Regions from separate parts of the Gordonia sesuvii genome, predicted to be linked through region 2. Evidence: predicted binding sites of a transcription regulator. Region 2 holds the regulator's gene; each other region holds the start of a gene.

Region 1 (10,300 bases), on a different contig from region 2:
GGAACGTCCGCTTGGCGGGGTGTCCACCGGTGCGGCGGGTGGCCGCCGGGATCGTCGCGTAGAGCAGTTCGACCAGGCGCGCGCTGTCGCGGAACGGCTCGCGCTCACGTTCGCGCACGATCGCCGACGCGATGCGGCCGGCGAAACGCTCCTCACCGTATTCCGACAGGATGCGTGCCAGATCGCCGTGCGAGTAGGTGTTGAGAATGTCTGCGGCCGTGGTGGTGTCGCCCGCGTTCATCCGCATGTCGAGGGGCGCGTCGACGGCGTAGGCGAATCCGCGGTCGGGCCGGTCGAGCTGCATCGATGACACGCCGAGGTCGAACAGCGCACCGTCGATCAGATCGATGCCGAGATCGGCGAGGACAGCCGGGATCTCGTCGAAACGTGCCTGGCGCAGAATCAATCGATCACCGTGTCCGGCGAGCCGATTGCCGGCGATGTCGAGTGCGGAACGATCCCGGTCGATCCCGATGACCCGGACGCGGGGGTTGGCGGCCAGCAGCAGTTCGGTGTGGCCTCCGGCCCCCAGTGTCGCGTCGACGACGACCGGGTCGGCACCGCCGAGGGCCGGGGTGAGGAGTTCGATCATCCGATCGGCCAGGACGGGGAGATGGCCGTGTTCGCCGGAGCGGTCGGCCTGGCCGCCGTGGCCCTTCGGCTCGTCCTCGCGTGCGTCCACCGACCCTCTCCTCGGACTGTGCGGTTCGACGTGAATACAGGTAGGGCCGGCACGCCTCGGTTCGGCACCGAGCGCACCGGCGTGTCCGATGGGGCGGGGTCTCGACCCGATCACGCACCTGGCGTTGGGGAAGTACGCCAGGGTCGCACCGGGCCGAGGCCTCGACCCACCCGATTCGCTGTTCACTTGTCCGACTGCCCCATCGAGCTTGCTCAGAGCAAGGCGTCCAATGCGGCAGAGCCTGCGGCCGAGAAGTCCTCCTCGTGGGCGCTCTGGTAGTCGCGCCATGCCTGCGCGTCCCAGATCTCGAGGTGGTCGAACCCACCGATCACCACACAGTCCTTCGACAGGCCCGCATAGCTTCGATGCTCGGATGACAGGGTGATCCGGCCCTGCCCGTCGGGTCGCTGCTCATCGGTACTCGCGAAGAAGTACCGCTGGAACGCCCGCGCCTCGGGGTTGTTGCGCGACGCCGCCATCGTCTGCTCGGCGATCGCGTCGAACTCCTCGGCTCGATACACCGACAGGCTGCGGTCCTGGCCTCGTGTGACCATCACCCCTCCTGCCAATGCATCGCGAAACTTGGCGGGCAACGTCAGTCGCCCTTTGTCGTCGAGCCTGGGCGTGTAGGTGCCGACAAATCGCACGGACATGTCGCCACCTCCTGCCCCACCGAGTTCGACGTCCGGTCCGTCTCACCCAGTGCTGCCACAGTACCCCACTTTCCACCACTTTCCACCCCCAACACACCACTCGCGCCCCACACCAAAGCGAATGACCAGTTCAACGGCATGTTTTACGAAGGGGTGGACACGACGCGCCCGGCGTGTGGCCCGACCTCCCGGTGGGATCGATGAGGTCAAATGGTGTCAACGATGCTGGTGAGGCGACGGACTGACCACCTCTAGAGCACGGTGGGGCGAAGTGGGGAGACCAGGTGGGGCGCTGTGGGGAATCCGGGTGGGGCGCTGTGGGGAGACCGGGTGGGGAGTCCGGCGCGGGCCGCAGCGGGGACGCCGGACGGGCCCGAGAACGACGAAGGCCGCACACCGATGAGGTGTGCGGCCTGACGCCGAGATCGCGAACCGACAGGTCGAGCTGGAGCTACTCCTGCTCGAACCGGCGGTTGAAGCGATCTTCCATGCGTTCGGAGAACTTGCGTTTCTGCCCGCCGGCCTTCGCCTTCTTGGTTGCCGTCGTTCCGGACCCCTGGTCGCCACCCGAGGATCGGCCTTCGCCGCCCCAGAGAGCCATCAGACCCGCCCCGAACATGATCAGGAAGCCGATGAGGCTGATGATCGGGAACCCACCGACACGAACTTCGACGACGAGTCCGCCCACGAGCAGAACCAGGCCGATGACGAAGACCGCCACCGCCTGCAGACGACGCCGACCACTGGACGACCTTCCGAGGCGGCGACGCTTGACGCTCGACGCGAACTTCGGGTCTTCGGCATACAGAGCGCTTTCAATCTGTTCGAGCATGCGCTGCTCGTGCTCCGAGAGAGGCACCGACCCTCCTTATCCCAACTCCAACCGACCCCGCCGCGATCCGTCCTGGTACCGCGGTCGTCGTCGACGCCCATAGAGCCGCTTGTACGGCTTCAAACCTCATGATACGAGCAGAATCTTCCGGCGACCACCATTACCTCTGGTTGCGTCGGATCCACAGGTTCACGCAGACCGATCCGGGGCGACGTCCGAGTCGACCGACTTGCCCTGTTCGTAGGCGATGAGGACCTCTTCGACATCGTCGAGCAGGCCGATCACCCGCGAACGGGTCTGCGCGACGACGCGGTCGTCGACCATGCGCACCAGGCCGGACTCGATGTCGAGGCGGAGGTGGGACAGGGCCGCGAAGAAGTCGGCATACTCGGCGAGGGCCGGAATCACGATGGGCAGGCGGTTCCATGCGCTGCGCGAATGCCTCCGTCGCGCGGGCCGCGTCGAGGGCTCGTGGATCTCGAGGACCGCGCCCGCGGCCCGGAGGGCGGTGAGATAGTACTGGCGAAATCGTTCGGCCGAATCCGTCACACCGTCGGCGTTGTCGAACAGGATCTGGGCGCGATCGAACAGGTCGCGGCTGCGCCGGACGACGATCGGGTCGACGTCCGCCGTCGACCGGGGCGAACGGATCGAGCTCGGCATCGTCACCTCCCTGGTTCGTCGCCGGTGTGTCTGGTACTGCCTTGTTACAACGCCGGCCCGACAGCAAACGCTTCCCTCGTTCGCCGCCGGAGCCGACGCCGCGTGTCGTCGGGCGATCAGAACAGCTTGCGGATGCTGATTCATCGAACACCCGTTCGACATATTCAATATAGCTAGCGGGTAGGACACGTTCAAGACGGCCGCCGACCCGGATGCCGAGAGTTCGACGAGAGGACAGACGTTCGTTGACGATCCGCCTCGTTGATCTGACCGGCCAGGATGCCCACGTGTGGCTCGACCCGGCGCTGGACATCTATGTGACCGCGATGAACTATCCGCGCGGGACGGAGATCCATCGCGCGGCCCTCTGGCGCGACCACATCACCCGGCCCGGCTGGCGCGCCGTGGGTGCCGTCGCGACCACGGCCCCCACCGGGATCCGGTCGTCCGAGGTCGCCCGCCGCCGCCTCGGACGTCCCGTCGCCGACCCACACGACGAGATCCTCGTCGGCATCGCCTACGGCTACCGCGGCGCTCCGGACCAGTGGTGGAACCAGCAGCTGCGCGTCGGACTACGCCATGCCGGCCACAGCACCGACGTCGTCGACGAAATCACCCGCGACTACTTCGAGCTCACCGAGATCCACGTCCATCCCACCGCACAGGGCCAGGGAATCGGCCAGTGGCTGCTCGGTCGCCTCCTGGAGAACCGACCTGAGAGCACGGTGTTGCTGTCGACGCCGGAGATCCCCGCGGAGGACAACCGGGCCTGGTCGCTCTACCGGCGCCTGGGATTCACCGACGTGCTCCGCAACTTCACCTTCACCGGCGACCCGCGCCCGTTCGCCTTTCTCGGCAGGTCGCTGCCCCTGTTCCCGCGCGGAAACCTGCCCGACGACGCGCACCGTCCCCGATGACCGGCCTACGCCGCCTCCGACGGACGCCCGAATCGTCCGGCGGTCATCCGCTGCTCGACGCCGTCGTGGTCGGCGCCGGTCACAACGGATTGGTGGCGGCGGCATACCTCGCGCAGGCAGGCAGATCGGTGGTCGTGCTCGAACGGGACGTGATTCCCGGCGGCGCGGTCTCGACGGTCGAGCGGTTCCCCGGCTATCGGGTCGATCGCGGTTCCTCGGCGCATCTGATGATCCGGCATTCTCCCATCCCGGATGAACTGGATCTGGCCGGCCACGGTCTGCGCTATGTCGACTGCGATCCGTGGGCGTTCGCACCGGGCACCGCATCGTCACCGCCCATCGTCTTCCGAACCGACCTCGACGCGACGTGCGCGTCCATCGCGCAGTCGGTCGGCACCGCCGATGCCGATGCCTACCGGCGATTCGTCGAGGTGTGGCGGCCGCGGGCTCAGGCGGTGATGCGGTCGTTCTATTCCGCCGCCGGACCGGGACGGTTCGCGACCGCGTTCGCCGGACTCGGGGCCACGGCCACCACCGCCCGGTCCGGGCCGGTCGGGCGGCGCACCGGCAGCATGCTCTCGCTCACCCAGGAACTGATGTCCTCTGGTGACGCCCTGCTGGACCGATGGTTCACCGCCGAGCCGCTCAAGGCCGCGCTGGCCTGGTTCGGTGCGCAGTCCGGGCCGCCCATGAACGCACCCGGGACCGCACCGATGATCGGTTTCGCCGCGCTCCAGCACGACATCCCGCCCGGCCGGGCCATCGGCGGCAGCGGCGCCCTCACCGAGGCCCTGCTGCGCCGGATCGCCACGGACGGCGGCGAGGTGGCCACCGGCCGGCCCGCCGCGGCCATCTCGCGCTGCCGCGACCACTGGCGGGTCGACACCGCGGACGGGGACGGCCGGTGCGCCAGAACGGTCGTCGCCGCCTGCCATGTGCTGAGCACCCTGGATCTACTCGCCGCCGGAGGTTACGACCGCGAGGTCGTCGATCGGTGGCGATCACAGATCATCGTCGGGGACGGGATCGGGATGGCCGTTCGCCTGGGCACCGACGCGCTCCCCGACTACCCGGACCTCCCCACCGACCTCCCGCCCCACGGGGTGGGATCGGCACTGGGACTGCTGGTCACCGACCGCGCGCATCTGCGACGGGCGCAGGTCGCGGCGGGCGTCGGCACCCTGCCCGAGCGTCCCGCCGTGGTCGCCATGGCCTATTCGGCCGTCGACCCGACCATCGCCCCTCCGGGTGAGCACCTGATCAACCTCTGGGCGCAGTGGCATCCCCGGCATCTCGCCGACGGCACGCCATGGCAGCAGGCCGCACCGCAGGCCGCGGCAGCCGTGGTCGCCGAACTCGACCGCCACGCACCCGGGATCGTCGACCACATCCGACACACCCACATCCAGTCCCCGGAGGATCTCGAGCAGGAACTCGGCCTCATCGGCGGCAACATCATGCACGTCGAGATGAGCATCGACCAGATGTTCTTCTGGCGTCCGCATCCCGACCTGTCCGGCCACCGGGTCCCCGGCGCCGACGGCGTGTTCCTGGCCGGGGCGTCGACGCACCCCGGCGGAGGGGTGACCGGCGCCAGCGGGCGCATCGCCGCGCACCTGGCCCTGCACCGCCGCTGATCCCAGCCCGCGCTGATCGGCGAACCACCGCGACGATGTGGCCGGGTGCGTCGACCACGTGGCGAGGCGGTCGTCTGGCACGATGACACCGTGCGTTCGTCTCCCCGTTGGCCAGCGATCCTGCTGCTGTTGTCGCTTGTGGTCGCCACTCCCGCGCTCAGTGGCTGTCTCGAGCGTTCGACCACGGTCGGCGACCGGTTCTCCGGCACCGTCATCGTGGCGACCTCCCCGGACAACCCGCGCGGCGTGCCGCAGCTCGATGTACCGGAGTCGATGGCATCGCGGGTGACGATGTCGGAGTACTCCACGGTGCCCGATCCGGAGGAGGACGAACCCGAGGACGAATCCTCCGCCGAGGACGGTCAGGAGCCCGAACCGCCCTATCTGGGCACCCGCGCGGTCTTCACCGACCTGACCAGTGGGCAGTTCGGACAGCTCGGCGACATCGTCGCGGCGGCCTATGGCGACGCGGCGATGAGCATGGATCTCAGCGCGCAGCGCAGCGGTGACGTCGTCCGTTTCCGCGGCAACGCTGATCTCACCAACCTCACCGCCGGGCGCGACCTGGTGGAGCTGACCATCGTGTTCGGCGGTCCGGTCACCGCGACCAACGGCGAGCAGGTAGGCGAACGGACCGTCCGGTGGTCCCCGCAGGCCGGCGAACCCGCGGACTTCAGCGCGGACTCCACCTATCCCGACCCGGCGACGGCGGCCGTCAGCAGCTGGTCGTGGTTCCTCGCGTTGATCTGCCTGGTCGTCGTGCTGCTGGTGGCGCGGCTGGCGTTCGCGAACCGCGATCGCAGCCCCCGCCCCGGTCGCCCGCGCCGTCCGCAGGCTCGGACGGGCGACAAGGGCGGAGCGACACGCAAGAACCCGACAGCGCAGAACCCGACGGGGCAGAACCGCACAGGGGACACCTCGTCGCGGGCCACCGCAGGCGAACCGGCGGACTCCCGAACGCGTCCCTGACGTCAGGTCAGTGCGAGGCGGCGGGCATCGCCGATCGGGCGTCGACGCCGAGACGCTCGAGTACCTCACTTGTCGCCTTCGCGAAATTGAGGCTGCAGAAGTGCAGGCACGGGACGCCCTCGGCGATCAGCCGTTGAGCCATCTCCGTGGCGAAATCGATGCCGACGGCCCGCACCGCCTCCCGGTTCTCCTCCGCCCCGTCGCCGGCGGCAGCAGCGAACCGTTCCTGCACGTCGTCCGGGATCACCGAACCCGACAGCTCGGTCATGCGCCGCACGGTCGCCAGCGAGGTGATCGGCATGATCCCCGGGATCAGCGGCTTGGCCCCCTGTTCGGGGTCGGCGCGGTGGACGCGGTCACGCAGCCGCAGGAAGTCGTCGACGTCGAAGAACATCTGGGTGATCGAGTACTCGGCTCCGGCGCGGAGTTTGCCGACCAGTGTCCGGGTGTCGTGATCGAGGTCGATCGCCCGGTGATGGCCCTCCGGGAACGAGGCGACGCCCACGTGGAAGTCGCCCAGGTCGGCGATGAGTCGCACCAACTCCTCGGCGTACTCGACCCCCTCGGGATGTTTGGTCCATTCGCCGAGCGGGTCGCCGGGCGGGTCGCCGCGCAAGGCCAGGATGTTGGTGATGCCCTTGTCGGCGTAGGCGCCCACGAGGGCACGCAATTCGTCGACGCTGTGGTTCACGGCCGTGAGGTGTGCCACCGGCAGCAGCGTGGTCTGTGTGGCCAGATCGCCTGCGATACGCACGGTACGGTCGCGGGTGGTGCCGCCCGCACCGTAGGTCAGCGACACGAACGCCGGTCCGAGTCGCTCGAAGGTCCGAACCGCGCGCCACAGCCGCGCCTCTGCCTCCGCGTCCCGAGGCGGGAAGAACTCCACCGAGAACGGGACCGGACCGCGATGAGGTACCGAGAGTCGATCGACGATCGACGGTGCTGGGATGGCGGTTGAGGTCATCTGGTTAGTGTACGGATCGGCCCTCGAGCATCGGTCGGGCCGGTCGTCCGGCGGCGGGCCGTCGACACACCTCGGTCCCGCACTAGTGCCCCGCGACACTAGCCTGTCAGGGTGACCTCCGCACTCCCGATCCCGTCCGGGCTCGACGACGTCCCCGCGGCCGTCGAATCCACCCTCGGAGAATTCTTCGACCGCGCGGTGCCGGTCGCGGCCCGGATCGATCGGCGGGTCGGGACAGCCGGTGAGGTTCTCCGCGAGTTCGTCCTGTCCGGCGGCAAACGGGTCCGGCCGGTCTTCGCCTACGCCGGCTGGTTGGCCGGGCGGTCGTCCGCGGACTCGGTTGTCTCCCCGGACGACCCACATGCCCCCGATGACTCCGACGCCCTACGTGTCGCCGCCGCCCTCGAGCTCGTCCAGGCGTGCGCCCTGATCCACGACGACATCATCGACCGCTCCGACACCCGCCGCGGACGGGCGACCGTCCACCGCGAGTTCGAGCGTCGCCACCGCACCGACGGGTGGACCGGCGACGCCGCCCATCACGGTGAGGCCGCCGCGATCCTGATGGGCGATCTGGCGCTGTCGTGGGCCGACGACATGGTGCACGGCCACCACCCCGACGCCCCGTCCGCCCAGACACCACGGGCCCTGCCGGCTTCCGTCGGACGGGTCTGGTCGTCGATGCGCACCGAGGTGCTCGCGGGCCAATACCTCGACATCGTCAACGAGGCCGCCGGCGACGAGTCGATGGACTCCGCATATCGCGTGATGGAGTTCAAGACGGCCGCCTACACCGTTGCGCGCCCGCTCGAACTCGGCGCCACGCTGGCCGGCGCGCCGGACGCACTCATCGCCGACCTGCGTTCGGTCGGACACGATCTCGGTATCGCGTTCCAGATGCGCGACGACCTGTTGGGGGTGTTCGGTGATCCGGCCCAGACCGGCAAGCCGTCCGGCGACGACCTCGCCGCCGGCAAGCGCACCGCCCTGCTGGCCGTGGGCATCTCGAACGCCACCCGGCGAGACCCGGCTCTCGCCGCGACGTTGCGTGACCACCTCGGACGTCCCCTCTCCGACGACGAGATCAGTACGGCCCGCGGCATTCTCGTCGATGTCGGCGCCGTCGACGAGATCGAGCGTCAGATATCGTCGCTCCTGACCGCCGCACTCGACACCCTCGCCACCGCATCCCTGTCCGATGTGGTCCGGGCCGAACTCGTCGCATTCGCCGGCCGGATCGCGCACCGCACGACGTGACCGGGATGACCACACCCACCACACCGTCGGCCCATCCCGGCGCTCCGCCACAGCAGTCGCGGTGGCGCCGCATGCGTGCCACACCCGCCTCGGGCGATCTACTCCTCGGTGTCATCGGGGCCGTTGCCGTCTGCATCGGCAGCTTCGGCATCGGTGACATCGCCCGCAACAACACCGTCGCGCAGGATCTGGGCCTGTCGATGATCACCTACGGGCACGGGAAGACCTTGTTCGGCACGGTGTTCTGGTTCGGGGTCGCGGCCATGGTGATCGCCTGGGTTCGGCTCGGGCGCGGGATCGCCGACGGCACCGCGGTCCCGTCGGTGCGTGCCCTACGCGTCGGGGTGCTGGCGTGGGCCGCGCCGTTGCTGATCGCCGTCCCCGTCTACAGCCGGGATGTGTACGCCTACCTCGCCCAGGGCGCGGTGTTCCGTGAGGGATTCAACCCGTATGCCGACGGCCCCGCCCACTACCCCGGGCCGCTGCTGGACAGCATGGCCCAGGTCTGGGCCACAACGACCGCACCTTACGGCCCCTTCTTCGTCGGGGTGACGCGTGTCGTCACCGAGATCACCGGCGATCACGTGATCGTCGGCGTCTACGCCATGCGTCTCGCCCTCCTGCCCGGACTGCTACTGGCCCTGTGGGCGATTCCCCGTCTGGCCGTGCATTTCTCGGCATCACCCCAGGCAGGCCTGTGGCTCGCGGTCGCCAACCCGATGGTGCTCATCCACCTCGTCGCGGGCACCCATGTCGAGCTGCTGCTGATGGGCGTCCTGGTCGCCGGGGTCACGTTGGTCGTCACCGGACGTCACGTGACCGGCCTGGTGGTGTTGGGTCTCGCGGTGTCGATCAAGATCACCGCGGGCATCGCGATCCCGTTCGTCGTGTGGATCTGGTTGGCACACATCCGCGCCCGCCGACCGGTGCGACCCGCCGACGCCGGCCGTGTCTTCGCTGCCGTCGTCGGGGTGACCGTCGCGGTGTTCGCCGCGTGCACCGTCGCCGTCCGGCTCGGGTTGGGGTGGCTGACCGGTCTGGGCTGGGCCGACCGGATCATCAACTGGTTCTCCGTACCCACCCTCATGGGTCATCTGGTGACTCTCGTCGCCGCCCCGTTCACCGCGCTGAACCTGCAACCCGTGCTCACGGTCACGCGAGCGATCGGCGCGGTCGTGTTGGCGACCGTGCTCGTCGCGTTGTGGTGGTGGGGCCGCCGCGACGAACGCACCGCGATGGCCGCGATGGTGTGGGCGATGTTGGCGGTGCTGCTTCTCGAACCGTCGACCCTGCCCTGGTATTACACCTGGCTGCTGTGCCTCGCGGTGGCGTTCACCCTGCCGGATCGGGTCCGGGCCCTGGTCGTGTTCGTGTCCACGTTCATGCTGATCGTGTTCCAGCCCGACGACTCGATCGTCTTCTACAAGCTGCCGGAAACCCTACTGGCCGCGGCCCTGTCGGCGTTGGCCGCCGTGTCGTTGCTCCACCGCGACCCACTGCGGCTGGGCCGGGTGGTCGACTGGTTCACCGCTCCGGTCGACGACGCGGTGCCGCACAACGACTCTCGCGACGATCTCAAAAGGCCTGGGCCTGCGCACGGCGGATGACCTCGCGTGCCGAGTGCGTGTGCAACGCCTCCGCCGGATGGATACCGAGGTCGTCCTGGACGGTGAACAGCCATCGCATCGCCTCGTCGCGGGAGAACCCGCCGTCGAGCAGCACCTCG
Region 2 (10,300 bases):
CGCGGCCAGCTCACCGACCTCGTCGGTGGTCATGACGAACGCCGGCGATATCTGCAACGCTCCCTGACCGGCGGCGCGCCCGCTCACGCCGTGCTCTCGCATCCGGCCGATCATCGCGGGTGCCTGAGCCGGGTCCGCGAGCTGCACCGCGGTCACCGCACCCAGGCCGGTCCGGACCTCGGCCACCGATTCCAGCTCCGCCAGAGGTCCCAACGCCGTGGCGAGGTCGGATTCCAGCCGTGCGGCCTCGCCCAACAGGCCCTCACGCTCGATGATGTCGAGGTTTGCCATCGCGGCAGCAGCAGCGCCGGCGTGCCCGCCGTAGGTGTACCCGTGTCGCCACCAGACGCCACCGGCGTAGAACGGCTCGGCGATGCGCGGGGCGATGAACACTGCGCCCATCGGGACATACCCGGAGGTCAGACCCTTCGCGGTGGTCATCATGTCCGGCTGCAGATCGAAGCGGGCGGACGCGAACCAGCTGTCGCCGCCGATGCGGCCGAAACCGGTGACCACCTCGTCGGCCACGAACAGGACATCGTGGTCACGGCAGATCTGACGCACCTCGGCGAGGTAGCCCTCCGGCGGGAGGTAGATGCCACCGGCGCCGATGATCGGTTCGCAGAAGAACGCGGCGATGCGATCGGCTCCCAGTCGCTCGATCAGTCCGAGCAGGCTCTTGGCGTTGTCCCACTCCACGGACTCGGCATCGGGCATCAGCTCCCCGTAGCCCTCGCGGTTGCCCGGGATGCCTGCCAGGGCCGTCCCGGCGACATGCATCCCGTGATAGGCCTTGGTGCGTCCGACGATGATGTTCTTGTCCGGCTTGCCGACCTCGTGCCAGTAGCGCCGGGCCAGTTTCGCCGCCGTGTCGACGGAGTCGCTGCCTCCGGAGGTGAAGAAGATCTTGCTGTCGGTGACCGGCGCGATCGTCGCGAGCCGATCCGCGAGCTCGGCGGTGACATCGGCGGTGAGGTCGCCGAAACCCGAGTAGTGCGCAATCCGTCCGAGTTGATCGGCAACGGCCTGCGCCACCTCGGTTCGGCCGTGCCCGATGTTGGTGAACCACAGGCCCGCGGTCGCGTCGAGGTATTCGCGACCCGTGGAGTCCCAGATTCGGGTGCCCTTGCCGCGGGTCACCACGAACGGTCCGTTCGCGGTGACCGATCCCATGTCGGCGAAACCGTGCCAGAGTGAACCTGCCATGCGCCAATGATGCCGGGCGCCACCGACGTCCCGAGAACCAGGTCGCCACTCGCGGCGCGGAAGGATGTGGTCGGGGCCACTGAACACCACCGCATATCCTGGACAGATCATGTCCGCCCCGACCGCCGCCGACCGTCGCGCCCTGCTCGAGACGCTCGACGACCTCACGATCGTCGATGCGCACAGGCTTCGTCGTCGCCTCGACAAACTGGGGCGCCGGCCCGCTCCCGCGGCGTGGGATCGGCTCTGCGTGGACGTGGCCGCGGCCGGCTCGCGGATCGAACGACGCCGGGCCACTGTCCCCGTCCTGGAATTCCCGCCCGAGCTCCCGGTGTCGGACGCGCGGGACGAGATCGCCGCGGCGATCGCCGAGCATCAGGTGGTGGTCATCGCCGGCGAGACGGGCTCGGGAAAGACGACGCAGCTGCCCAAGATCTGCATGCAGATCGGGCGCGGCGTGCGTGGCGCGATCGGCCACACCCAACCGCGACGGATCGCGGCGAGTTCGGTGGCGCGCCGTATCGCCGACGAGACCGGCACCGAGGTGGGCGACGCGATCGGCTTCTCGGTGCGGTTCACCGACCGTGCCGGCGCCGACACCTTGGTCAAGGTCATGACCGACGGCATCCTGCTGCGGGAGATCGGCACCGATCCCCTGCTGCGCCACTACGACACCCTCATCATCGACGAGGCGCACGAACGCAGCCTCAACATCGATTTCATCCTCGGCTATCTCAAACGCCTGCTCCCACGTCGGCCCGATCTCAAGGTGATCATCACCTCCGCGACCATCGAGCCAGATCGCTTCGCCCGCCATTTCGCCGATGCCGTCGGCGGTGCCGAGGTCCCCATCCTCGAGGTCTCCGGCCGCACCTATCCCGTGGAGGTCCGCTATCGCCCGTTCGGCGATGCCCGCGACCCCGACAATGACCACCGCGATCTCGACCAGGCGCAGGCGATCGACACCGCCATCGGTGAACTGTGGTCGTCACATCGCAGCGGCGACATCCTGGTGTTCCTCCCGACCGAGCGCGACATCCGGGAAACCGCAGATGCGCTGCGCCACCGGGCCTCGGCAGGTGCCGAGATCGTGCCGCTGTTCGCCCGCTTGTCGATCGCCGATCAGCAACGGGTGTTCTCACCCTCCTTCGGACGTCGGATCGTGTTGGCCACCAACGTCGCCGAGACGTCGCTGACCGTCCCCGGCATCCGGTACGTGATCGACACCGGAACGGCGCGCATCTCGCGATACTCCACGCGTTCCAAGGTGAACCGGCTTCCGGTCGAACCCATCTCGCAGGCGAGCGCCCGACAGCGCGCCGGCCGGTGTGGCCGTGTCGCCCCGGGTGTCTGCATCCGCCTCTATGCCGAGGACGACTTCGACACCAGGACGGCGTTCACCGACCCGGAGATCCTGCGTACCAACCTCGCTGCGGTCATCCTGCAGATGGCGGCGCTGAAACTCGGCGACGTGTCGCAGTTCCCGTTCGTGCAGCCGCCGGATGCCCGCGCGATCCGGGACGGCATGGCCGTCCTCGCCGAACTCGGCGCGATCCGGGAGACCCGACGCGACGACCACGAACCGGTTCTCACACCCATCGGCCGTCAGATGGCGCGTATCCCGGTGGACCCGAGACTCGCCCGCATGCTCATCGCCGCCCATGACGGCGGCTGTCTCGACCACGTCCTGGTGATCGCTGCCGCATTGTCCATCCCCGATGTGCGCGAACGCCCGTCGGAACATCGTGAAGCCGCCGACGCCGCGCACCGGCGGTTCGCCGTCCCGGGTTCGGAATTCCTGACCTACCTCGAGCTGTGGGATTATCTCGGTGATCGGCGTAAGGAGTTGTCCGGCAACCAGTTCCGCCGCACGTGCGAACGCGAGTTCCTGCATTTCCTGCGCATCCGCGAATGGCAGGAGCTACACCGGCAGCTGTCCCGCATCGTCGGCGACCTGGACTGGACGACAACCGCCACAGAGCGCGACGCCGACGCGATCCACCGCGCCATCCTCGCTGGGCTGCTCGGCAACATCGCTGCCCGGCAGGGTGATTCGCGAGATTTCCTCGGTGCCCGCAACACCAGCCTGGCGATCTTTCCCGGCTCGGCGCTCGCCCGGAAACCTCCGCCGTTCATCATGGCGGCCGAGATCGTCGAGACCTCACGGTTGTTCGCCCACACGGTCGCCGGTGTCGACCCGCTCTGGGCGGAAAAACTGGCCGGCGACCTGGTCCGGCGTAGCCATAGCGAACCGCATTGGTCGGCCAAACGCGGATCGGCGATGGCCTACGAACGGGTGACGCTCTACGGGGTCACGCTGGTCGCGAGGCGACGAGTGCAATTCGGCGCGATCGATCCCGCGATGTCGCGGGAGATGTTCCTGCGTCATGCCCTCGTCGAAGGTGACTGGCGCACGGACCACGCCTTCTTCCACCGCAATCGGGAACTCCTCGAGGCGGCGGCAGATGTGGAACACCGAGCCCGTCGCCGTGATGTCGTGATCAGCGAACAGCAACTGTTCGACTTCTACGACGCCCGCGTCGGCGACGAGGTGGTCTCCGCGCGGCACTTCGACACGTGGTGGAAGAAGGCCCGCCGCGAGAACCCGGAACTTCTCGACCTGCACCCGGAGGACGTCGCGGCCGACGTGGCGGTCGCCGACACCGACTTCCCCGGGGCATGGCAGCAGGGTGACACCCGTCTCGAGCTGCGCTACCGGTTCGAGCCGGGCGCGCCTGACGACGGAGTCACCGTGGTGATCCCACAGCCGCTGCTCGACCATGTGCGGACCTCCGGGTTCGACTGGTCGGTGCCGGGACTGCGTAGCGAACTGGCGACGGAGCTGGTGAAGTCGTTGCCCAAGGCGCTGCGGAAGTCGATGGCACCCGCGCAGCGATTCGCCGACCTCGCCCTGTCCCGGCTCACACCCCGATCGGAGCCTCTGATCACGGGACTGGCCCGGGAGCTCTCTGCCATCACGACGATGACGGTGGCCCCACGCGATTTCGCGCCCGAACGGATCCCGCCGCACCTCACCATGAACTTCGCGGTGGCCGATACGAACGGCGCCGTCCTGGCGAGCGGAAAGTCGCTCGCCGCGTTGAAGAAGCAGTTCGCCGACGACCAGAAACCGGCACCCGTGCGGATATTCACGGAGTGGACGGCCGACGGCATCGGCGAGATCGCCCCTACGGACACCGCCACGGTGGCAGGGCAGACGGTCACGCGCCACACCGGACTGGAGGTTGCACGCAACGGCGACGGCCACCCGATCGGGGTGATCCGCACCGACGTCGCCACCGCCGCCGAGCGCAACCGACGGCACGCCGAGGCGGTGGGGGTACTCCTGGACAACGCACTTCCCGGCTTGTCGCGCAAGATCACCGCAACGCTCGACGCGCCCGGCCGACTCGCGCTGAGCCAGAGCCCGTATCGGCGTCCGGACGACCTGGTCGCCGACTGCACCCGACGCGCGATCCGCGACGTCGCCGCCACCGATCGTCTCGAACGCATCCGGTCCGCCGACGACTTCGATCGTCTCCGCGACGAATTGCGACCTGCGGTGAGCGACGCGGCGCCTGACTACTTCGTGCTCGCCACCGATGCGCTCCGGCGCGTGGCACCCCTGCGGGCACAGATCGATCGACTGAGCGGATCCGTTGCCGCCGATGACGTTGCCGACCAGCTCGAGAACCTCGTCTTCGACGGCTTCGTCGCGGCCACCTCCCGTGATCACCTGGTTCATGTTCCCCGGTATCTGGACGCGGCGATCGAACGTCTCACCGAGCTCCCCGCCGCCGCTGCACGCGACCGGGACGGCCTGGCCGCCGTAGACCGCGTCGTCGCGCACTGGAACCAGCGCGGCGCACAGATTCCGCCCGGACGTCGGGCCGCGCTCGACGAGCACGCCCACTGGCTGGTCGAGGAGTTGCGGGTCGGACTGTTCGCACAGCGCCTCGGCACCGCACGGCCGATCTCGGAGAAACGCGCCATCCGGGCACTGGACGCGTTCAGATGAGCCGCGCCGGCGGTCTCGTGACTATTCGGTCACCGAGGCCCGCGACGTCTTCTGGTGCGTGAGATCGCCTTGTAGATCATCGATCTCACGCTGGAAATCCTCGAGCGAGTCGAACGACCGGTACACCGACGCGAAACGGAGATAGGCGACCTCGTCGAGGTCCCGCAGTGGTCCGAGGATGGCGAGCCCCACCTCGTTGCTGGGGATCTCGGCAGATCCCGATGCCCGGACCGCGTCCTCGACCTGCTGCGCTAGCTGTGCGAGCGCATCCTCGGCGACGTCTCGGCCCTGACAGGCACGTCGGACACCGCGCATCACCTTCTCGCGACTGAACGGCTCGGTGACGCCGTTGCGCTTCACCACCGACAGCACCGCGCTCTCGACCGTCGAGAATCGGCGACCACAGCTCGCGCACGACCGGCGCCGTCGGATCGCCTGCCCCTCGTCGGCGACACGCGAGTCGATGACCTTGGTGTCTTCGTACCTGCAAAACGGGCAGCGCATGTCGTCCTCACGCACATCTCGGGACACACCGGCGCACCGGACACCCGCCGCGCCGTGCCGGTTCCCGGCCGGACCCTGTGCCATCGAGGATACCGTCCGGGTCTCAGCGGTACGCGGGGGCGATCAACGCCTGACCCACACGCAGGCCCGAACCCGGCAGATCGTTGCGCTCGACGATCTGCGCGATGACCGCATCCCGCGGCACACCCGGGGCGACCCGGTCCGCGATCGAACTCAGCGAATCGCCTTGCCGGACATGCACGACCTCGGTACCCACCGGGGCCGGCTCGACCGAGGCCGCGTAGTCGGACCCGACGATCGCAACGACCCACACCACCAGCGCGAGCGCGGCACCGACGAGGACGGAGGCGGCGGTGGCACGTCGGCGCGCGATGACGTTCCGGTCGACCACCGGTGCGTCACAACGGGTACCGGAGACATACGCCCCTGGACGCGCCGACTGACCGACGGGTCGCCGATCGGCCGGACGAACCGGCGCGTGAGCACCGCCACGCGGTGGTCGGGTCACCGGCGCCCCGACCCGGCCCGCACGGTGCGGGTTCCCGACGGACTGCCGACCGGACGGCCGGGCGGACTGAATCAGTTCTGTCGTGCTGATGGTCGGGGTGCTGATCGTCGCGGTGCTCATCGAACGTGTCCTCCTGATCGAGTGCGGATACGGATCGGGCCCCACCGGCTCACCGGGATCGACATCGTGATCGATCACGTGTTCGATGGAACGCATGTTCGAAACCTAACACGCCACTCCGACAAAGTCTCGACACACGTCGAACACATGTTTGAACAAGGTCGAATGTTCGATTACTGTCGGCGACAGGAACAAGACAGCAGCACACAGAAAACAGCGGGACACAGAACGGCAACCGGGTCTCGATCAGCGGGATCGAACAGTGCAATCGAACAGTGGCATCGAACGGGGGCATCGAACGGTGGCATCGAGGAGTTCGCCCCGAAGCGTCCGGAACCGCAGTGCCCGGCACCGCCGGGCACTCGACAGAAAGGACTACGCAGATGACTGACAGGGCCGGTGGAAACAGATCCGGAGGACGGCGCGGCGCCGCCCGCGGGATCGATCGACCCGACACGGCAACCGGAACGTCGGATTCCGACCCGGTTGCCGACCCCGCGGCCGCGGAAGCGAGCCTCACCCCGCGTCAGCGTGGGGTCCTGGAGTACATCCGGGCGTCGGTCCGCGAGCGCGGCTATCCGCCGAGCATCCGCGAGATCGGGGACGCCGTCGGTCTCACGTCGACGTCGTCGGTCGCACACCAGCTGCGCACCCTCGAACGCAAGGGTCTGCTCAAGCGCGATGCCAATCGCCCCCGCGCGGTCAACATCCAGGACGGCGACCAGCACGTCCCGCCGGGCGGCTCGTCTGCTGCGGCCGAGAACGATGATCTGCCCACTCCGACGTTCGTCCCGGTGCTGGGACGGATCGCGGCCGGCGGACCCATCCTCGCCGAAGAGGCCGTCGAAGACGTGTTCCCCCTCCCCCGCGAACTGGTCGGTGAGGGATCGCTGTTCCTGCTACGCGTCGTCGGCGAGTCGATGATCGACGCGGCGATCTGCGACGGGGACTGGGTGGTCGTCCGACAGCAGAGCGTTGCCGACAACGGCGACATCGTCGCCGCGATGATCGACGGCGAGGCGACGGTGAAGACGTTCAAGCGCAAGGACGGTCACGTCTGGCTCATGCCGCACAACGAACTCTTCGAACCCATCCCCGGCGACGATGCCGCGATCCTCGGCAAGGTCGTCACCGTGATGCGCCGCGTCTGAGGTCGCTCCGGGCGGTCAGCTCTCCAGGGCCGCGGTCGCTGCCGCCCGCGCGGCCGCCGGGTCCGATGTGGCCAGCGCCGCGTCGGCGGCGGCCCGGCACTGGTCCGTGGTGGTCTGCGCCAATCGTGCGCCGACTGCCGCCGCCGCTGCGGGCGCCGACGACAGCGACGTCACACCGAGTCCGACGAGGACACAAGCGAGTAGCGGATCGGCGGCCGCCTCGCCGCACACACCGACCGGCTTGTCGACCTCCTGGCCCGCTCGGGCCACCCGCGCGATGAGCGCGAGAACCGCCGGCTGCCACGGGTCGGTCAGCGCCGCGAGTTCCGCCGACATGCGATCCGCCGCCATCGTGTACTGCGTGAGGTCGTTGGTCCCGATCGAGACGAAATCCACTTCCGCGAGAATGGCTTCGGCGAGGATCGCCGCAGCGGGCACCTCCACCATCACCCCGGCGACCAGGCCGCGCTCCCGGACGGGCGCGGCGAACTCGGCGGCCTCCGCGGCGGAGGCGATCATCGGCGCCATGACCCACGGAATGGGCTCGCGGCCCTGCGCGGCCGCGGCGATCGCATCCAGCTGGGCCGTCCGGATGTCCGGATGCTCACCGGCGATCCGATTACCGCGGACGCCGAGCGCCGGGTTGGCCTCATCGAGTTGCGTGACGAACTTCAGCGGTTTGTCGGAGCCGGCGTCGAGCGTGCGGATGACGACCTTCTGCCCGGGAAACGCCTCGAGAACCTCACGGTAGAGACCGGTCTGCTCCTCCACCGACGGCGCATCCGAGCGATCCAGGAAGGCCAGCTCTGTCCGGAACAGACCGACGCCCTCGACCGGATACTTCATCGCCGTGCGCGCCGACGTTCCGTCGGCGACATTGGCGAGCACGCTGACATGCCGTCCGTCCGCGGTCTGCCCGGGCCCGGACCAACTCGCGACGAGTGCCGCCATCCGCCGACTCTCCTCGACCTGCGCGGTCGCCTCGGCGGCATCCGGCTCGACCTCGAGGGTCCCGGCCGTCCCGTCCACGAGCACGGGGGTTCCGGCAGGGACATCGGCCAGGCCCGACACCGCCACCACACAAGGGATGCCGAGCTGGCGGGCGATGATCGCCGTGTGACTGGTGGGCCCGCCCAGCCGGGTGACGAGCGCGGTGATCTTTGCCGGGTCCAGTCCCGCGGTGTCGGCCGGCGCGAGGTCGTCGGCGAGCAGGACCGACGGCTCGTCGGGTTCGGGGACGCCGGGCTCGGGGACGCCCAGCAGTTCGGCGACGACCCGGTCGCGGACGTCGTTGAGATCGGTGACCCGCTCGGCCATCAGACCTCCGAGCTTGGTGAACATCGCCGCGAACTGCTCGGTGGCCAGTACCGCGGCCGCCGGTGCCGTGCTCCCCTTGGCGATCAGGCCTGATGCCGCACCCACCCAGCCACGGTCCTCGGCCAGACCGGCAGTCGCCGACAGGACTTCGGCCGCAGCGCCGGATGCATGAGATGCCCGCTCCCGCAGGCGTGCGGCCACGGTCGCCGCGGCGTCGGTGAACCGTTTGGTTTCCACTTCGCGTTCTTCGTCGGGGACCGGTGCCGCCGTGGCCGGGTCGTACACGGGTCGTTCACCGGGCCACACGGTCGGCGCATAGGCATGTCCTGCGACTACAGGCGTTCCGCTCAGTACGTGTGTGTGCTCCACCGAAATCCTCACTGTGGTCGACGGGCGTGACCCATCAATTATGCGTCTCAGCCGCCCAGAGTCACCGTTGTGATTCAAGTTACAAGAAACGCTTGACTTGTCAACATAAACAGGCGTAAACACAGATACATCAACACCACAAACGCAGGAAAACCAACAGGTGAGGTTCACGTGTACGCCGAGGAACGACAGCAGGCCATCGCCGATCGCGTCCGCGTGGACGGCCGCGCCTCGGTCGCCGAGTTGGCTGCGCTGTTCGACGTCACCAGTGAGACCGTCCGGCGTGATCTCGCCGCCCTGGAGCGCGCCGGACATGTGCAGAGAGTCCACGGCGGCGCCGTCCGGCCTGGCGCCACACCGGTCACCGTCGAGCAGGGCATCGACGAACGGCAGAGGTCACACACCGACCAGAAACTGGCGATCGGACGCGCCGCGATCCGGTTTCTCCCCGACGCCGGTGGTTCGGTCTTCTTCGACGCGGGAACCACCACCTATCAGGCGGCCCTTGCATTTCCGCGGGACCGCCGGCTGACCCTGGTCACCCACAGCATCCCGATCGCCGCTGCACTTGCCGGTCTCAACGGCGACAACCTGCACATCCTCGGCGGCCGAGTGCGTGGACTCACCCAGGCGATGGTGGGCGCCGGCACCGTCGACACTCTGGCCCGACTGCGTGTCTCGACCGCGTTCGTGGGAACCAACGGGATCAGTACCGCGCACGGACTGTCCACCCCGGATCCCGACGAAGCAGCCGTGAAGGCGGCGATCTGTCGCAGCGCCGATCGCGTCGTCGTGCTCGCCGACTCCTCGAAGTTCGGGCACGAGGACCTGACGTCCTTCGCCGACCTCACGGACATCGACGTGCTGATCACCGACCGGGGTATCGACCCGGCGACCACCGCGGAGCTCTCCGACAAGGGGATCGAGACGGTGATCGCATGACCACGCGACAGCCACCATCCAACAGCCGTTGCACAACCGGCCCGACGAGAGGCACCCGATGACCGCATCCCGGCCCGACCCGCTCGATCCCGCCCCCTCGCATGCCGACCCGGCCCCGACGATCCTCACGGTCACCGCAAACCC
Region 3 (10,300 bases), on a different contig from region 2:
GCGGCCCTGCGTCCCGGCGATCACCTGGTCGGCGTCGAACCGGTCGGGGCGTCGTGCCTGCGGCAGGCACTCGACGCCGGCGGTCCGGTGACGGTGGATCTCGACAGCGTCGCGGCCGACAGCCTCGGCGCGACCCGGGTCGGCGACCTCTGCTGGGCGACGATCGCCGGGCGCGACGTGACCAGCGTGGTGGTGTCGGACGCCGACATCGTCGATGCGCGCCGGATGTTGTGGACCGACTTCCGCATCCTCGTCGAACACGGAACGGCGACCGCGGTGGCGGCGGTGCTGTCGGGGCAGGTGCGTGCGGAACCGGGGACCACGCTGTGTGTGGTGCTCTGCGGGGCGAACACCCGGCTCGACATCAGCGGGTGAGGTGGGTGTCCCGCGGGACACTAGACTTGCCCATCATGTTCCGCATCATGTTCTTCCAGCCGTGCATCCCGCCGAACACCGGGAACGCGATCCGGCTGGCCGCCAATACCGGATGCGAACTGCACCTCATCGAGCCGCTGGGGTTCGGCATGTCCGACACTCAGGTGAAGCGTGCTGGTCTGGACTACCACGAGATGGCCACCGTGACAGTCCATCCCGATCTGGATGCAGCGTGGTCGGCGCTGCGGCCGGAGCGCGTGTTCGCCTTCACCGCACACGCATCGCGCTATCACTCCGACATCGACTACCGCCCGGGAGACGTGCTGCTCTTCGGGCCGGAACCGACCGGACTGCCCCAGGAGGTTCTCGAGCTGCCGCAGGTCACCGATCGCGTGCGGATCCCGATGCTGGCCGGGCGCAGATCGCACAACCTCGCCAATGCCGCCAGCATCGTGGTCTACGAGGCGTGGCGGCAGAACGGGTTCGCCGGCGCCGTGTGATCGCCCGCGTCAGTCACCCGGCTGCGGGTCAGTAGACGCGGAACCGCTTGGTCCGCGACGTTGCGCCGCCCACGAGCGCGATCTTGCTCTTGGGCACCCCGAGGTGCTCCGCCAGGATCTGCGCCACGGCCTTGTTCGCCCGTCCGTCGGTCGCCGGCTCACGCACGTAGACGGTCATCGAACCCGCCGGATTCGTCTCCACCAGTGGCCCTTTGCTGCTCCCCGGCTTCACTGTCACCACGATCTGCCGCGGCATGGCTCCCCCACTCTCGTTGTCGGCATCCCTACGTCACTGCCAGTCGCGGGAACGTGTTCCCACGCGAAGATCCAAGCGCTGCAGTCGCTCCGCCACCACCGTCACCGCCCCCTCGGCATTCTGCACGGTGCCACGGATCAGCAATGCCGACGCCGAGTGTGCCAGATTCCGGTACCGGGTCCACAACCCGACCGAACACACCACATTCACCATCCCGGTCTCGTCCTCCAGGTTGATGAAGGTGACACCCGAAGCAGTGGCGGGACGCTGACGATGGGTGACCGCACCGGCGACCAGCACCCGCGATCCGTCGGCCACCGCCAGCAATCCGTCCGCCGGGATCACCCCCATCGCCGCCAACCGAGGCCGCAGGAACTGGGTGGGATACGAGGTCGGGGTGATGCCGGTGGCCCACGCGTCGGTGGCCGCCAGTTCCACATCGGAGAGTCCGGGAAGCGTCGGCGTCGATGCGGCCGACTCGAGAGGTAGCTGCTCGAGGCGCACCGTCGCGGCCGCTCCGGCCTCCCACAACGCCTGTCGGCGACTCACCCCGAAACACGAGAACGCCCCCGCACCCGCGAGGCCTTCGAGTTGACCCACCGACAGGTCCGCGCGCCGGGACACATCGGTGACGTCGCGGAAATCGCCGTCCCGGGTGCGGCATTCGACGATCCGCTCGGCGACGTCGTCGCCGACACCTCGCACCCCGCCGAGGCCCAGTCGGACCTCGAGACCTTCGTTCTCCAGCGTCGCATGCGCCAACGATCTGTTGATGTCGGGCCGATGGACCACCACCCCGTGCCGGCGGGCGTCGGCGACGAGGGATTGCGGAGAGTAGAAACCCATCGGCTGCGCTCGCAGCAGTGCGGCACAGAAGGCCGCCGGGTGGTGCAGTTTGAACCACGACGAATAGAACACCAACGATGCGAAGCTCTGCGAATGACTTTCCGGGAAACCGAAGTTCGCGAACGCCGACATCTTCTCGAAGATCCGGTCGGCCACCTCCCCGGTGATCCCGTGCAACTCCTCCATCCCCTCGTAGAACCGCGCTCGCAGACGTTCCATGCGTTCCGGCGAGCGTTTGGAACCCATCGCGCGCCGTAGCTTGTCGGCCTCGGAGGCATCGAATCCGGCCACGTCGACGGCCAGCTGCATCAGCTGCTCCTGGAACAGCGGCACTCCCAGCGTCCGATCCAGCGCCTTGCGCATCGACGGATGCTCGACACTCGGCTCCTCGATCCCGTTGCGCCGTCGGATGTAGGGATGCACCGACCCGCCCTGGATCGGGCCCGGCCGGATCAGCGCCACCTCGACGACCAGGTCGTAGAAGGTGCGCGGCCGCAGTCGCGGCAGAGTGGCCATCTGTGCACGCGACTCCACCTGGAACACACCGACCGAGTCTGCGCGACAGAGCATCTCGTAGACCTCCGGCTCGGTGAGGTCGAGCGTGGCGAGGTCCACCTCGATCCCCTTGTGCTCGGCGACCAGATCGATCGCATAGTGCAGCGCCGAGAGCATGCCGAGTCCGAGGAGGTCGAATTTGACGAGCCCGATCGCGGCGCAGTCGTCCTTGTCCCATTGCAGGACGCTGCGGTTCTCCATCCTCGCCCACTCGGTCGGACAGACGTCGGCGATGGGCCGGTCGCAGATCACCATGCCACCCGAGTGGATCCCCAGATGCCTCGGCATCCCGAGGATCTCCGCGGCCAGGGCGGTGACGTCGTCGGGCGCCTCGTCGGGTATCCGGCTCCACGCATCCTGCTGACCGGTGGCATATCCGAGTGCCCGCGACATGTCCCGGATCGCGGACTTACCCCGGTAGGTGATCACGTTGGCCACCTGCGCACTGAAATCGCGCCCGTAGCGGCGATAGACGTACTGGATCGCCTCTTCACGCCGGTCGGATTCGATGTCGACGTCGATGTCGGGCGGACCATCTCGCTCGGGTGCGAGGAAGCGTTCGAACAACAGCTTGTTGGCGACCGGGTCGACATTGGTGATGCCGAGGGCGTAGCAGACCGCGGAGTTCGCCGCACTGCCCCGGCCCTGGCACAGGATGTCGTTGGCCTTGCAGAAATCGACGATGTCGGCGACCACCAGGAAGTAGCCGGGGAAGGTGAGCGTCTCGATGATGGCGAGTTCGTGTTCGATCTGCCGATACGCCTGCGGGTGTGCACCCGGCGACCCGTAGCGGCTCAGCGCCCCGGCCATCGTCTTCTCCCGCAGCCAGCTGTTCTCGGTGTGACCGGCGGGCACGTCGAACGGCGGCAACTGCGGTGCGATCAATCCCAGCCGGAACGCACAATCGGCCGCCAGTCCGACGGCGTTGTCGATGGCCTCGGGATGTCCGGACAACAGCCGGGCCATCTCGTCGCCGCTGCGCAGGTGTGCGCCACCGACACCCGGCAGCCATCCGTCGATGGTCTCGATGTCGGTGCGGGCCCGGACCGCGGCGACGGCGGTGGCCAGCCGGCGTCGTCGTGGACCGGCGAAATGCGCGCCGGTGGTCGCGACCGTCGCCAGCCCGAAGTCACCGGCCAGCGCAGCCAGGACGGCATTGCGTTCGTCGTCGACGGGCAGCCCCTGGGCGGTGAGTTCGACGACGACATCGTCGCGCCCGTATCGGTCGACCAACCCGGCGAGCGCATCGGCCGCCGCTGCCGGACCGCCTCGGTCGAGCGCGCGTCGCACCGCGCCCTTGCGGCAACCGGTGAGGATCAGCCAATGTCCGCCCGCACGGTCGGGCAATGCGTCGGCGTCGTAGCGCAACAGACCCTTCTCCCCACCGAGCATGTGCGCGTCGGCGATGGTGCGCGACAGGCGGCGGTACCCCTCACTGTCACGGGCGATGACGAGAAGATGCTCCCCGGGCGGATCGGCGACTCCGGTCCGGGCGGCATCGGGTTCCAGGGAGAGTTCGGCACCGAAGACCGTCGGCAGGTCGAATTCCCTTGCGGCCTCGGCGAATCGGACGATGCCATAGAATCCGTCATGATCGGTCAGTGCCAGCGCCCGCAGATCGAGTCGCTGCGCCTCCTCCACCATCTCCTCGGGCATCGAGGCGCCGTCGAGGAAGCTGTACGCACTGTGGGCATGCAGTTCCGCGTATGCCACCGACGACCGTCCACGATCGACCCCCTCGGCCCGGTAGGAGCCGCGTTTACGGGACCAGGCCGGGCTGTCACCGCCGTCGCCGGTGTTGTCGCCGGGACCGAACATCTCCCCCGGACGCCCCTGTCCGGGTGCCCGCCCGGAGAGCACCCGCTCCATCTCCGACCACGTCGGTGGTCCTTGGTCCCAGCCCACCCCTTCAGAGTATAGAACATGTGTTCGAATCCCAACCTCGGGGCGCGTCATTCCCTAAGCTCGAAGTCACAGCCCAGCATTGAGTGAGGAGGCCTCCCCCCATGGCCACGAACCGATCGGCACACAGCCGTGACACCGGCGACGCCCTCGACTACGACGAGGCAGATCTGCATGTCGGGAAACCGAAACGCAAGGCCGCGGGAGTGCCGGCGGTCGCGGTGTCGATGGCGCGGTCGCTGCGTGAGATGGGGGTCATCCGGACCGGGGAGGCGCTGCTCGAACTCAACAAGGCCGAGGGCTTCGACTGCATGAGCTGCGCGTGGCCCGACCCGGATCCGGGGCATCGCCATCCTGCCGAATTCTGTGAGAACGGTGCGAAAGCCGTGGCCGAGGAGGCCACCCGGTCGCGCGTGACACCGGAGTTCTTCGCCCGCCACTCGATCGAGGATCTCGCGTCACGCACCGACCTCTGGCTCGGCAAGCAGGGGCGCATCACCCATCCGATGATCAAACGTCCCGGCGGCACCCACTACGAGCCGATCGACTGGCAGGAGGCCTACCGGCTCATCGGCGCCCAGCTGAACGAACTCGACCCGGACGAGGCGATCTTCTACACCTCCGGGCGCGCATCCAACGAGGCCGCCTTCACCTACCAGTTGTTCGCGCGCGCCTACGGCACGAACAACCTGCCCGACTGCTCCAACATGTGTCACGAGTCGACCTCGATCGCGCTCGCCGAGTCGATCGGCATCGGCAAGGCGAGCGTCGTCCTCTCCGATGTCCACGAGGCCGACCTGATCGTGCTGCAGGGCCACAATCCCGGCACCAACCACCCGCGGATGCTCACCCACCTCGAGCAGGCGAAGCGCAACGGCGCGAAGATCCTGTCGATCAACCCGCTCAAGGAGGCCGGTCTCCTCCACTTCCAGAATCCGCAGAGCCCGTCCGGTGTCCTGGGCCGTGGCACCGACCTCAGCGACTTCCACCTCCAGATCCGACCCCGCGGTGACCTCGCCCTCATGCAGGCCATCGGTTCGCTGCTCATCGAGTGGGACGCCCTCGACCACGAGTTCATCGAGACCCACACCCACGGCTTCGATGCATGGCGCGATCACCTGCGACAGCTCGACTGGGACGACGTGCTCACCGAGACCGGCCTGACGCGGGCGGAGATCACCGAGGCCGCGCGCATGCTGCGTGACTCCGAGAAAACGGTCTTCTGCTGGGCGATGGGGTTGACCCAGCACCGCAACGCGGTCGCGATCATCAAGGAGTTGTGCAACGTCGCCTTCGCACAGGGCAACATCGGCAAGCCGGGAGCCGGCCTGCTGCCGCTGCGTGGACACTCCAATGTCCAGGGCGACCGCACGATGGGCATCTGGGAGCGTGCGCCGCAGAGTTTCCTCGATTCCCTGCAGCAGGAGTTCGGATTCGACCCGCCTCGCGAGCACGGCCACGACACGGTCGACTCGATCCGCTCCATGCGGGACGACAAGGCGAAGTTCTTCATGGGTCTCGGCGGCAATTTCGTGGATGCCGCGCCGGACTCACGGATCACCGCCGCAGCCATGCGCAAGACCCGCATGTCGGTCCAACTGTCGACCAAGCTCAACCGATCCCACCTGGTGACCGGGGAGACCGCGTTGATCCTGCCGGTCAAGGGCCGCACCGAGAAAGACATCCAGGCCTCCGGACCGCAGTATGTGAGTGTCGAGGATTCGACATGCTCGGTGCACGCCTCCCGCGGGCCGCTCGACCCGGCCAGCCCGCACCTCGAATCGGAGACCGGGATCATCGCCCAGGTCGCCCACGCCACGCTGGGCGACCGGTACGGGATCGACTGGCTCGCGATGCGCGACGACTACGCGGTGATCCGTCGTCACATCGCCGCGGTGGTCCCGGGTTGCGAAGGCTATGAGGTCAATGTCCGCAGGCCGGGCGGATTCATCCTGCCGCATCCGCCCCGCGACGAGCGACGGTTCGACACCGACTCCGGGCGTGCCGAATTCGCGGTGTCTCCGCTGGACGTGATGCAGATCCCGGACAAGCACCTGTTGTTGCAGACGCTGCGCAGTCACGACCAGTTCAACACCACCATCTACGGTCTGAGCGACCGCTACCGCGGCATCGAGGGCGGACGCCGGGTGGTGTTCATGCACCGCGACGACATCGCGGCACTCGGCCACGACAACGGCGACATCGTCGATCTGGTGAGCGTGTGGGAGGACGACGAATTGCGCTACGCCACCGACTTCCGCATCGTCGAGTACGACATCCCGCGCGGCACCGCCGCGGCCTACTACCCGGAGACCAACCCGCTCGTGCCGTTGGACTCGACCGCGCTCGGCAGCAACTGTCCGACGTCGAAATCGATCGTCATCCGCCTGGAGCGGGAAGGCACGATCCGCGCCGAACACCTCGGCGGCCACCAGGAGTCGGTCGGCGAGGACTGGTCACACAAGAGCCAGCCGCAGCCACGCCATCTGTCCTGACGAGGCGCCGCGGTCACACCCCGAACGCGGGCGGATACTCGATGACACCCGACGGAATCGACCGGTCGGGGTCGAGGGCGAGGTACATCAGCGCATCGTCGGGCACCTCGAACGAGGCCGTGATGCCTGCCTCGGATGCACGGCGAAACCCGAAGCGCGGATAGAACTCCGGATGCCCGAGGACGACCACCAGGTTCTCGTCGGCACCCTCGGTCACCCGCGACCGGGCCGCGTCGAGTGCGGCGGCGGTCACCGCTGTCCCGACGCCGGTGTTCTGCAGGTCCCCGACGACCGCACATGGCGCCAACGCGAGGGCCGGCTCCGCACCGACCCGACAGCGTGTCAGCAGCGCGAAGCCGACGACGAGTCCGTCGCCGTCGGTCGCGACGATTGACAGCTCCGGAATCCACGCCCGCACATCGGCGCGCAGAGCGTCGACGAGGTCGGCCTCGTCGGGCTGACCGAACGCGTCGGTGACGACCTGCCGAATCCGCACGATGTCGTCGGGAACCTCCGGTCGACACCGACCGGTCGGGATGTTGCCATTCGTCAATGTAAGTGTCACCCTGTCTACGAACAGACTTCTTACTCGACAGTAAGAATTGCGTCACGCTGGTCCAGCAGCCTCACGAGATCGGATCACCGACATCATGACGACCTATTTCATCACCGGCGGCAGCGGTTTCATCGGGCGTCGGGTCATCGAACGCCTCCTCACCGTCGAAGCCGATGCCCGCATCATCGCACTGGTTCGCGCCGGGTCGCTATCTGCTTTCAGCGAGTTCCTCGCCACCACCGACACCGCGGGGCGGGTCACTCCGCTGGCGGGCGATCTCACCACCCCGGGCCTGGGAATCGAGCCCGGCGACCTACCCGAGATCGACCACGTCATCCACCTCGGCGCTGTCTACGACATGGCCGCCGACGCCGATGTCGCGCACGCCGCCAACGTCGAGGGCACCGCTCATGTCGCGGACCTCGCACTCGCCACCGGCGCCCTGATGCATCACGTGTCCTCGATCGCGGTGGCCGGCGACCACCGCGGCACCTACACGGAGGACGATTTCGACACGGGTCAGGGATTTCCTACGCCCTATCACCGGACGAAGTTCGAGGCAGAGAAGATCGTCCGTGCGCGAGAAGGATTGCGGTGGAGGGTATATCGCCCGTCCGTCGTCGTCGGCGACTCGCGAACCGGAGAGATGGACAAGATCGACGGGCCCTACTACTTCTTCGGACACCTCAAGCAGCTCGGCGTGCTGCCGTCGTCGCTACCGCTGCCCCTTCCCGACCTGGGGAACACCAACATCGTCCCGGTCGACTTCGTGGCCCACGCGATCGTGGCTTTGTGCACCGTGGCCCCGGAGCGCAGCGGCCGCGTCCACCACCTCGCCGACCCTCGCCGCCGGACCATCACCGACATGTACAACGCGATCGCCCCGGGTTTCCGCGGTCCGCGTGGGCGCAATGTCATCCCCAATGCCGTGGTCGCCCCGGCGCTCACGCTGGCTGGCACCGGCGCGTTCCGGGTGGCTCGCGATCTCATCGCGACTCAGCAGGGCATCCCCCCGACCCTTCTCGACACCATCGCGTTGACCGTCGACTTCCGCTCCGACGCCACCATCGCAGAGCTACGGGGACTGGGCATCGGCCTGCCCGATCTCGACGACTACGGGCCGCGCCTGTGGACCTATTGGGCCGAGCATCTCGATCCCGCACGTCATCGTCGCCACGATCCGCGCGGACCGCTCGTCGGCAAGAACATACTCATCACAGGCGGCTCGGCCGGGATCGGAAAGGCGACCGCCCGGATGTGTCTCGCACGAGGGGCGAACGTCATGATCGTGGCGCGGGATGCCGACGGACTCGACGCCGCGCGCGCCGAACTCGACGCGACCGCGACGAAAGACGGTGTGCCACCGGGCCGGGTGTACGCCTACCAGTGCGACATCACCGACGAAGAGTCGGTCAACGGACTGATCAAAACGGTTCTCGCCGAACACGGTCACGTCGACGTCCTGGTGAACAACGCGGGTCGGTCCATCCGTCGGGCCACCCTCAACGCCACCGACCGAATGCACGACTACCAGCGGGTGATGGCGGTCAACTACTTCGGTGCGGTAAGCCTCATCCTCGCGCTGTTGCCACACATGGTGGCGCGCAAGTCCGGCCACATCGTGAACGTGACGTCGATCGCGGTCCAGGCGAAGACCGCCCGATTCGGTGCGTATGCGGCGTCGAAGGCGGCACTCGAGGCGTTCAGCGACATCGTCGGGATCGAGACCCTCTCCGATCATGTCACCGTCACCAATGTGCGGCTGCCGCTGGTCCGCACCCGCATGATCGCGCCGACCGAGGTCTACGAGGATGCCGGCGCGTGGGGTGTCGACAAGGCCGCCTCGCGGGTGCTGCACGGCATCGTCGACCGACCGCGGCGCGTCAACTCGGTTCTCGGTTCGCTGTCCGAGATCGGCCACACCGTTGCTCCCGGCATCACCGCCCGTGTCCTGCATCAGGAATATCTGATGTTCGGGGAATCCGCCGCCGCACTCGGCAAGGACACTAGCTCGGGGCACTAGGATCGGCGCATATGACCGACACCCCCTACCTCCGTGTCGATGTCGAGCGTCTCGACCGCAACGTCGCGGCGGTCGCGGGACGGGCGCGCGAACTCGGCCTCGCCGTGCGACCGCACGCGAAAACCCACAAGTGCGCCGAGATCGCACGACGACAGCTGCGCGCCGGCGCGGTCGGCCTCACCGTGGCCACCATCGGGGAGGCGGAGGCGTTCGCCGATGCCCTGGTGCCGACCGTCCCGGATCTGTTCATCGCGTATCCGCTGTGGCTGACCGATCACAAGGCGGCGCGGCTGCGGGCCCTCGCGAATCGCGCACGGATACGGCTGGCCGTCGACTCCGTGGTCGGCGCACGGCAGATGGCCGACCTGCTCGGCGGCGATGTCGGCGAGATCGAGGTGCTGATCGAGATCGACTCCGGGCAACGCCGCACCGGGATCGCGCCCGACGAGGCGGGCGAACTCGCCCGGCACGCCGACAACGCAGGCCTGCAGGTGATCGGCGTGTTCACCTTCCCCGGCCACGGCTACGGTCCCGGCAACGCCCGTCGCGACGCCGCCGACGACGAGGTACGGGCGTTGACACGGGCAGCAGAACGTTTGCAGGACAACGGTATCGATCCGGCCGTCCGTAGCGGCGGCTCCACCCCGACGATCGGTTTCGCCAGTTCGGGAGTGCTCACCGAGATCCGGCCGGGCGTCTACCCGTTCAACGACGCGCAACAACTGGAACTCGGATCATGCACCGCCGACGACATCGCGCTGACCGCGATCGCCACCGTGGTGCATCGCAGCG

Evidence for each region. Region 2 encodes LexA, which represses DNA repair genes until DNA is damaged. Its sites were predicted from a motif close to CGAACANNTGTTCG; they were not measured.
Region 1: a site for LexA is predicted at 2,975-2,988, ahead of VZC37_RS19005 (SAV_6107 family HEPN domain-containing protein). Genes of this name have one in related genera too.
Region 3: a site for LexA is predicted at 4,451-4,464, ahead of VZC37_RS00855 (error-prone DNA polymerase). Genes of this name have one in related genera too.

The regions. Positions count from the first base shown of each region.
Region 1 is NZ_JAZDUF010000006.1:99,452-109,751, reverse strand. It holds gene rsmH (16S rRNA (cytosine(1402)-N(4))-methyltransferase RsmH) at 1-682, opposite strand, end outside; gene mraZ (division/cell wall cluster transcriptional repressor MraZ) at 895-1,335, opposite strand; gene VZC37_RS19010 (SCO2097 family morphological protein) at 1,787-2,194, opposite strand; gene VZC37_RS19005 (SAV_6107 family HEPN domain-containing protein) at 2,357-2,830, opposite strand; gene VZC37_RS19000 (GNAT family N-acetyltransferase) at 3,076-3,747, shown strand; gene VZC37_RS18995 (phytoene desaturase family protein) at 3,744-5,384, shown strand; gene VZC37_RS18990 (LppM family (lipo)protein) at 5,475-6,353, shown strand; gene metF (methylenetetrahydrofolate reductase [NAD(P)H]) at 6,361-7,317, opposite strand; gene VZC37_RS18980 (polyprenyl synthetase family protein) at 7,429-8,574, shown strand; gene VZC37_RS18975 (alpha-(1->6)-mannopyranosyltransferase A) at 8,646-10,181, shown strand; gene VZC37_RS18970 (Rv2175c family DNA-binding protein) at 10,150-10,300, opposite strand, start outside.
Region 2 is NZ_JAZDUF010000002.1:589,742-600,041, forward strand. It holds gene VZC37_RS09420 (aminotransferase family protein) at 1-1,206, opposite strand, end outside; gene hrpA (ATP-dependent RNA helicase HrpA) at 1,316-5,224, shown strand; gene nrdR (transcriptional regulator NrdR) at 5,246-5,728, opposite strand; gene VZC37_RS09435 (LysM peptidoglycan-binding domain-containing protein) at 5,832-6,473, opposite strand; gene lexA (transcriptional repressor LexA) at 6,761-7,528, shown strand; gene ptsP (phosphoenolpyruvate--protein phosphotransferase) at 7,544-9,214, opposite strand; gene VZC37_RS09450 (DeoR/GlpR family DNA-binding transcription regulator) at 9,386-10,156, shown strand; gene VZC37_RS09455 (1-phosphofructokinase family hexose kinase) at 10,215-10,300, shown strand, end outside.
Region 3 is NZ_JAZDUF010000001.1:196,074-206,373, forward strand. It holds gene VZC37_RS00840 (serine/threonine dehydratase) at 1-375, shown strand, start outside; gene VZC37_RS00845 (tRNA (cytidine(34)-2'-O)-methyltransferase) at 411-875, shown strand; gene VZC37_RS00850 (DUF167 domain-containing protein) at 904-1,131, opposite strand; gene VZC37_RS00855 (error-prone DNA polymerase) at 1,165-4,437, opposite strand; gene VZC37_RS00860 (FdhF/YdeP family oxidoreductase) at 4,539-6,929, shown strand; gene VZC37_RS00865 (GNAT family N-acetyltransferase) at 6,943-7,425, opposite strand; gene VZC37_RS00870 (SDR family oxidoreductase) at 7,580-9,508, shown strand; gene VZC37_RS00875 (alanine racemase) at 9,520-10,300, shown strand, end outside.